2 regions of the Streptomyces sp. NBC_01077 genome follow, and region 1 is predicted to be linked to the other one. Evidence: riboswitches for the same ligand, from Rfam matches in the RefSeq annotation. Region 1 holds a riboswitch; the other holds the start of a gene.
What was found. Region 1 has a riboswitch for cobalamin ahead of cobN (cobaltochelatase subunit CobN). Riboswitches for the same ligand answer to the same signal wherever they lie in the genome.
Positions count from the first base shown of each region.

Region 1 (3,833 bases):
GACACCGCTGGCGACCATCTGGGCGTCGCAGAGGATCGGCGCACCGGTCCGGAGCGCGGCGCGGGCGTTCGCGACGACCTGCGGCGACCAGGCGATGTCGCGTACGAGGTCGGTCATGCCGCAGGCGTGGATCATCCGGACCGCCACCTGGGCGACGTCGGCGGGCAGCCCCGCCAGATCCGCCTCGGCGCGGATCGTGGCAAAGGACCGGCGGTAGATCTCCGCCCCGTCCTTCTCGTAGTCGAACATCCTGTTGCTCTCGCTCATCTCGTCGTACGGGCCGCGGTCACGGCTTCGGGCAGGGCGGTACGGGGGGTGGGGACGCCGTCCACCAGGTAGTCGCCGCCGGCGGTGGCGAGGACGTCGGTCCAGTCGCCGTGCGGGTGTCCGCAGCGGCGCTCGCACCCGGAGAAGTGCACGGGGAGGCCGGGGCGGTCGGTGTGGTCGGGGCGGCTGGAGAGGCCTGGGCGGTCGGGGTGCACGGGGAGGCCGGTGTGGTCGGGGCGTGGGCCCGGGACCGCGTCCGCGCGGACGTCGGCGAGGGACTTGGCGCAGCCGGGCCGCCCGGTGCAGGCGGTGACGCCTGCCCAGGGGGAGTCGGCGCGGGTGATGAGCCCGGCTGCGTCGAGGGCGGGCAGCCGCTCGGCGCCGGCCCCCACCACGACGACTCCGCGCCAGGGCGTGAGCCGTACCTCGTCGGCGGGAAGCAGCGCCCGGAGCTGGGCGGCGGTGAGCCGGCCGAGCGGGGCGAGGAGGGAGAGGGCGGCGGCGCCGAGGGTGCCGGGGGGGAGGGGAGGGCCTTGGGGAAGCTCCGGCGCGGCTACGGGCTCCGCCGTCACCCCCGACTCCGCCACGTCCACCTCGTACCCCTCAGGGAGTTCCCGGACCCGCCAGGCCCCGGTTCCGGCCTTCCGCGCCGCGGCCAGGAACCCGCCCGCCACCGCCAGGGCCGCGCCGGGCGCGTCGGAGCCCGAGAGGCGGACGGCTCGCCCGCCGACGTGCAGCTGCGCCTCGCCGCGACCCACTGCGACCAAGGTCACATCCCCGCCGAGCCCGGCCACGTCACCGCGCCCGTCGTCGAGGACGAAGAGGAACCGGCCGGAGAGCGCCGCCGCCCAGGGCGCGGCGCACAGGAGCGCGTCCAGCTCGCGGGCCCACAACTGCACGTCGGCGGTGCCGAGTCCGTCGAGGCCCGCGGCCGGGGAGGCCACGATGTTGCGGACGCGTTCGTGGGTGGGGGAGGGCAGCAGGCCCGCCTCGTCGAGGAGCGCCGCCAGCTCCGCCCCGCAGTCGTCCGTGAGGCCGCGCAGCTCCGCGTTGCCGCGCGAGGTGATGCTGATCCGTCCGTCGCCGAGGGTCTCCGCCGCATCCGCAAGGGTCTCGACCTGACGTGACGTCAAGCGTCCTGCGGGCAGGCGGAGTCGGGCGAGGCGGCCGTCGTCGGCGGAGTGCAGGCGCAGCGCCCCGGGGCACGCGTCGCCACGGTCCCGTATGCGAGGTTCGCCCGGCTCGGGCACCGGGGGCGGGGTGGGCGGCATGGCGGCGAGCATACCGACGGGCCACCGGGCGGCCACCGGGTGTGATCCGGCCGACTCGGCCGTCCGCCCCGGCCCGTCGACCGCACGATCTACTATGCAGACGGCATGGGGTCCCAGGACCCCGGGGAGGAAGCCCGGTGAGAATCCGGCGCGGTCCCGCCACTGTGAGCCGGTCCGGTCCGTGCGTCAGCACGATCCCGGGCAGGTGAGTCAGGAACTCCCGCCGTCCATACGACCACCCGGGGCGCGGACAACCCCGAGGAAGGCCTGCGCTCGCCATGCTTCTGCTGCTGTCGCACTCCGACACCGACCTGCTCAGCGCCCGCGCGGCCGGCGGCCCGGTGGAGTACCGCTTCGCCAACCCCGCCCGTCTCCCCCTCGCCGAGCTGACCGGTCTCCTGGCCGACGCCGAGCTCGTCGTCGTACGCCTCCTCGGCGGCCTCCGTTCCTGGGAGGAGGGCCTCGACGCGGTCCGCGCGGCCGGCAAGCCGGTGGTCGTCCTCAGCGGCGAACAGGCCCCCGACGCACAGCTGATGGAGGCGTCCACCGTCCCCGTCGGCGTCGCCACCGAGGCGCACGCCTATCTCGCGCACGGCGGCCCCGCGAACCTGGAGCAGCTGGCCCGCTTCCTCTCCGACACCGTCCTGCTCACCGGTCACGGCTTCGAGTCCCCGGCGGCCGCCCCCACCTGGGGCCCGCTGGAGCGCACGCCCCGGACGACCGACGGTCCGACGATCGCGGTGCTCTACTACCGCGCCCACCACATGAGCGGGAACACCGGCTTCGTCGACTCGCTGTGCGAGGCGATCGAGGACGCCGGAGCGCAGGCGCTCCCGCTGTACGTGGCGTCCCTGCGCGCCCCCGAGCCGGAGCTGCTCGACCGCCTCCGTACCGCCGACGCGATCGTCACCACCGTCCTCGCGGCGGGCGGTACCAAGCCCGCCGAAGCGCAGGCCGGCGGCGACGAGGAGGCCTGGGACGCGGGCGCGCTCGCCTCGCTCGACGTGCCGATCCTGCAGGCGCTCTGCCTGACGGGTTCGCGCGCCGCCTGGGAGGAGAACGACGAGGGCCTCTCCCCGCTGGACGCCGCCAGCCAGGTCGCCGTCCCCGAGTTCGACGGCCGGCTCATCACCGTCCCGTTCTCCTTCAAGGAGATCGACGAGGACGGCCTGCCCGCGTACGTCGCCGATGCCGAGCGCGCGGCCCGCGTCGCCGGGATCGCCGTACGGCACGCCCGGCTCCGGCACATCCCGAACGCCGAGAAGAGGCTGGCACTCGTCCTCTCCGCGTACCCGACGAAGCACTCCCGCATCGGCAACGCCGTCGGTCTGGACACCCCCGCCTCCGCCGTCTCCCTCCTGCGCCGTCTGATCGCCGAGGGGTACGACTTCGGTCCCGCCGAGGAGCTCCCGGGCCTGGTCTCCGGCGACGGCGACGAGCTGATCTACGCCCTCATCGAGGCCGGCGGCCACGACCAGGACTGGCTCACCGAGGAACAGCTGGCGAAGAACCCCGTCCGCATCCCGGCCGCCGACTACAAGCGCTGGTACGCGACGCTCCCCGAGGAGCTGCGGACCCACGTGGAGGAGCACTGGGGCCCGGCGCCCGGCGAGATGTTCCTCGACCGGTCCCGCAATCCCGAGGGCGACATCGTCCTCGCCGCGCTCCGCCGCGGGAACCTGCTGATCCTCATCCAGCCGCCGCGCGGCTTCGGCGAGAACCCGATCGCGATCTACCACGACCCCGATCTCCCGCCGTCCCACCACTACCTGGCCGCCTACCGCTGGATCGCCGCCCGCGCCGAGGACGGCGGCTTCGGCGCCGACGCCATGGTCCACCTGGGCAAGCACGGCAACCTGGAGTGGCTGCCCGGCAAGAACGCCGGCCTGTCCGCCGCCTGCGGCCCCGACGCGGCCCTCGGCGACATCCCCCTGGTCTACCCGTTCCTCGTCAACGACCCGGGCGAGGGCACGCAGGCCAAGCGGCGCGTGCACGCGACCCTCGTCGACCACCTGGTGCCGCCGATGGCCCGCGCCGACTCGTACGGCGACATCGCGCGTCTTGAGCAGCTGCTCGACGAGTACGCGCAGATCTCGTCCATGGACCCGGCGAAGCTGCCCGCGATCCGCGCCCAGATCTGGACCCTCATCCAGGCCGCCAAGCTCGACCACGACCTGGGCCTGGAGCAGCGCCCCGAGGACGACGGCTTCGACGACTTCCTGCTGCACGTCGACGGCTGGCTGTGCGAGGTCAAGGACGCCCAGATCCGCGACGGTCTGCACGTCCTCGGCGGCG
Region 1 covers NZ_CP108669.1:4,812,184-4,816,016, reverse strand. The annotation lists gene OG462_RS21610 (precorrin-8X methylmutase) at 1-249, opposite strand, end outside; gene OG462_RS21605 (cobalamin biosynthesis protein CobG) at 264-1,550, opposite strand; cobalamin riboswitch at 1,623-1,781, shown strand; gene cobN (cobaltochelatase subunit CobN) at 1,817-3,833, shown strand, end outside.

Region 2 (3,833 bases), 3.2 Mb from region 1:
GGACGGTGCTGCGCGACGAGCACGGCTTCATCCTGGCCGGGCCGGATCTCACGCCGGACGGGCGGCCGCCGGCCGAGTGGGACCTCGACCGGCCGCCGTACCACCTGGAGACGAACGTGCCCGGCGTGTTCGTGGCGGGCGACGCGCGTGCCCGGTCCGCGAAGCGCGTCGCCTCCGCCGTAGGAGAGGGAGCGATGGCCGTGATGCTCGTCCACCGGTACCTGGAGCAGTCATGAGCGGCCAGGTCATGCCCTGCGACCAGCACGAGATCTCCTCGCTGTTCCTGTTCGAGAAGCTCTCGCCCGAGCAACTCGCACGACTGTGCGCCGAGGGACGGGTGGAACGGTTCGGGACCGGCCCGGTCTACACCGAGGGCGACCCGGCCACCTGCTTCTACGTGATGATCGAGGGCACCGTCGTCCTGTCCCGGCGGGTCGGCGGCGACGACGTGGAGGTGAGCCGCACCTCGCAGCGCGGCGTGTACGCGGGGGCCATGCAGGCGTATCTGGGCGACCGGGTGCCCCAGACGTACAACAACTCCATGCGGGTGACCGAGCCCACCCGGTTCTTCGTCCTGCCGGCGCAGTCGTTCGCGGACATCATGCGGGAGTGGTTCCCGATGGCGGCGCACCTGCTCGAAGGGCTCTTCTTCGGGTCCAAGAACACCCAGCGCGCCATCGGCCAGCGTGAACGGCTGCTGGCGCTCGGATCGTTGTCCGCCGGACTCACCCACGAGCTCAACAACCCGGCCGCGGCGGCCGTCCGGGCCACCGCGGACCTGCGGGAGCGGGTCGGCAAGATGCGGCACAAGCTGGCGATCATCGCCCGGGGCCCCTACTCCCGGGAGGCCCTCGCCGAGCTCATCGAGATCCAGGAGCGCACGGCCGAACGGGTCGCCAAAGCGCCGGTGTTGAGCCCGATGGAGGCCTCCGACCGGGAGGACGAGCTCACCGACTGGCTGGAGGACCGCGGCATCCCGGAAGGCTGGCGGGTCGCGCCCACCTTCGTCCAGGCGGGTCTCGACACGGACTGGCTGGAGCAGGTGGCGGCGACCGTGGCCGAGGACGTCCTGCCGGGAGCCGTCGGCTGGCTCAACTACACGGTCGAGACCGAGCTGCTGATGGACGAGATCGCCGACTCCACGAACCGCGTCTCCCACCTGGTGGACGCGGCCAAGCAGTACGCGCAGCTCGACCGTGCCCCGCACCGTGACGTCGACGTCCACGAACTCCTCGACAGCACGCTGCTGATGCTGTCCGGCAAGATCGGTCCCCGGGTGCGCGTGGTCAAGGACTACGACCGTTCCCTGCCCGACGTACCCGCCTATCCGGCGGAGCTGAACCAGGTGTGGACCAACCTCATCGACAACGCGGTGTCCGCCATCGGGAGCGCCGGCGGCGACGGCACCCTGACGGTCCGCACGGCCCGGGAGGGCGACCGCCTGCTCGTGGAGTTCCGCGACACCGGCCCCGGTGTTCCCGAGGACATCCGCAGTCGTATCTTCGACCCCTTCTTCACGACCAAACCGGTCGGCGAAGGCACCGGTCTCGGCCTCGACATCTCCTGGCGGATCGTCGTGAGCAAGCACCACGGGAGCCTCCAGGTCGAGTCCGTGCCGGGCGACACCCGGTTCCAGGTGCTGCTGCCGCTGACCGCCCCCGAGAGCGAAGCCGAAACCGAAGCCGAGACCGGAACCGGAACCACGGCCGACACCGAAACCGCGACCGGCCCCGAGACCGCCGAGGAGCCCGCATGACCGAGATCGAGGGAATCGACCCGAGCGTCCCGCCCAGCGGCACGGGCTGCGCGGACTGCGACACGGTGGGCGGCTGGTGGTTCCACCTGCGGCGCTGCGCCCAGTGCGGCCACATCGGCTGCTGCGACTCCTCGCCGGCCCAGCACGCCACCGCCCACTGGAAGTCCACCGGGCATCCCCTGGTGCAGAGCTTCGAGCCGGGCGAGGACTGGTTCTGGAACTACGACACCGACGACCTGTACGAAGCCGGCCCCGTACTCGCCCCTCCGGGCGGCCACCCGGCCGACCAGCCGGCCCCGGGCCCGGCCGGCCGCGTCCCCCAGGAGTGGCAGCGGCTGCTCCATCGCTGAGGACCCGGCCGGAACCGGCTGACACGGGGCGTCCCGATATTCGATCAGGGGTGCGCGGCCGCCGTTCGTCCGCCTAAGGTGGGCGTGCAGCTGGTTCGCCCCGTCCGCCAGGCGGGATGCGTCGTAAGAGGGAACCCGGTGGGAATCCGGGACTGCCCCGCAGCGGTGAGTGGGAACGACCGCCGTCATACGCACTGGGCCCGGACGGGTCTGGGAAGCGACGGCCAGTAGGTGTCTGCCCCGGCAGACGTGCCCGCGAGTCCGAAGACCTGCCCGTTGCCCGCACGTGGACGATTCCGCGTGCGGTGATCCCGGTGACCTCGTGGGCGGGTCGGCGTACTCATCGAGCGGCACGTGCGGTGTATCCGCGACGTGTTCCGCCCGGTCGTTCGTTCCTTCGCGTCCACGTCCCGTCTCCGGGGCGCTCAGGACACATCTCGCGAAGGAGAGTTCCGTGACACCGAAGCCCGCAGCCGCGGCAGCACGAGCCACCGTGTACGGGTACCCCCGCCAGGGGCAGAACCGCGAACTGAAGAAGGCCGTCGAGGGGTACTGGAAGGGCCGTGTCGGCGCCGGCGCCCTCCGGGTCACCGCGGCAAGCCTGCGCCGTTCGCATTGGCGGCAGCTGGCCGAAGCCGGCATCCACGAGGTGCCGACCGGCGACTTCTCGTACTACGACCACGTCCTGGACACCAGTGTGATGGTCGGCGCCGTACCCGAGCGGCACCGCGCGGCGGTCGCGGCCGACGCTCTGGACGGGTACTTCGCGATGGCCCGTGGCACCCAGGACATCGCCCCGCTGGAGATGACCAAGTGGTTCGACACCAACTACCACTACCTGGTGCCCGAACTCGGGCCGGACACCGTCTTCACCACCGACTCCCGCAAGCAGGTCGACGAGCTGAAGGAGGCCCTCGCCCTCGGCCACGCCGCCCGCCCGGTCCTCGTGGGCCCCGTCACCTACCTGCTGCTCGCCAAGCCCGCGCCGGGCGTGGCCCCCGACTTCGAGCCGCTGACGCTGCTGGACCGGCTGCTTCCCGTGTACGCCGAGGTGCTCGCCGACCTCCGGGCGGCCGGGGCCGAATGGGTGCAGCTGGACGAGCCCGCTCTCGTCCAGGACCGCACGCCCGCCGAGTTGAACGCCGCCGCCCGGGCCTACCGCGACCTGGGCACCGCCACCGACCGTCCCAAGTTGCTGGTCGCCTCCTACTTCGGGCGGCTCGGCGACGCGCTGGGCGTACTGGCCAAGGCGCCGGTCGAAGGCCTGGCCCTCGACTTCACGGAGTCGGGCGCCGCCAACCTCGACGACCTCGCCGCCGCCGGCGGGCTGCCCGGCAAGCGCCTGGTCGCGGGCGTCGTCGACGGACGCAATATCTGGATCAACGACTACCAGAGGTCGCTGGGCACTCTCGGCACGCTCCTCGGGCTCGCCGACCAGGTGGACGTCGCCGCCTCCTGCTCCCTCCTGCACGTGCCGCTGGACGCCGCCGCCGAACGGAACGTCGATCCGCAGATCGCCCGCTGGCTCGCCTTCGCCCGGCAGAAGACGGCCGAGATCGCCGTCCTGGCACGCGGGCTCGCGCAGGGCACGGACGCCATCGTGGCCGAACTCGCGGCGAACCGGGCCGACTTGGCATCACGCTCCGGATCCGCGCTGACCAGCGATCCGGCGGTGCGTGCCCGCACGGCGGCCGTCACCGACACCGATGGACGGCGCTCGCAGCCGT
Region 2 covers NZ_CP108669.1:1,650,925-1,654,757, forward strand. The annotation lists gene OG462_RS07345 (FAD-dependent oxidoreductase) at 1-236, shown strand, start outside; gene OG462_RS07350 (ATP-binding protein) at 233-1,756, shown strand; gene OG462_RS07355 (UBP-type zinc finger domain-containing protein) at 1,753-2,106, shown strand; cobalamin riboswitch at 2,181-2,398, shown strand; gene metE (5-methyltetrahydropteroyltriglutamate--homocysteine S-methyltransferase) at 2,561-3,833, shown strand, end outside.
Region 2: it holds a riboswitch for cobalamin, as region 1 does, so the genes downstream of both, metE (5-methyltetrahydropteroyltriglutamate--homocysteine S-methyltransferase) here and cobN (cobaltochelatase subunit CobN) in region 1, are expected to answer to the same signal.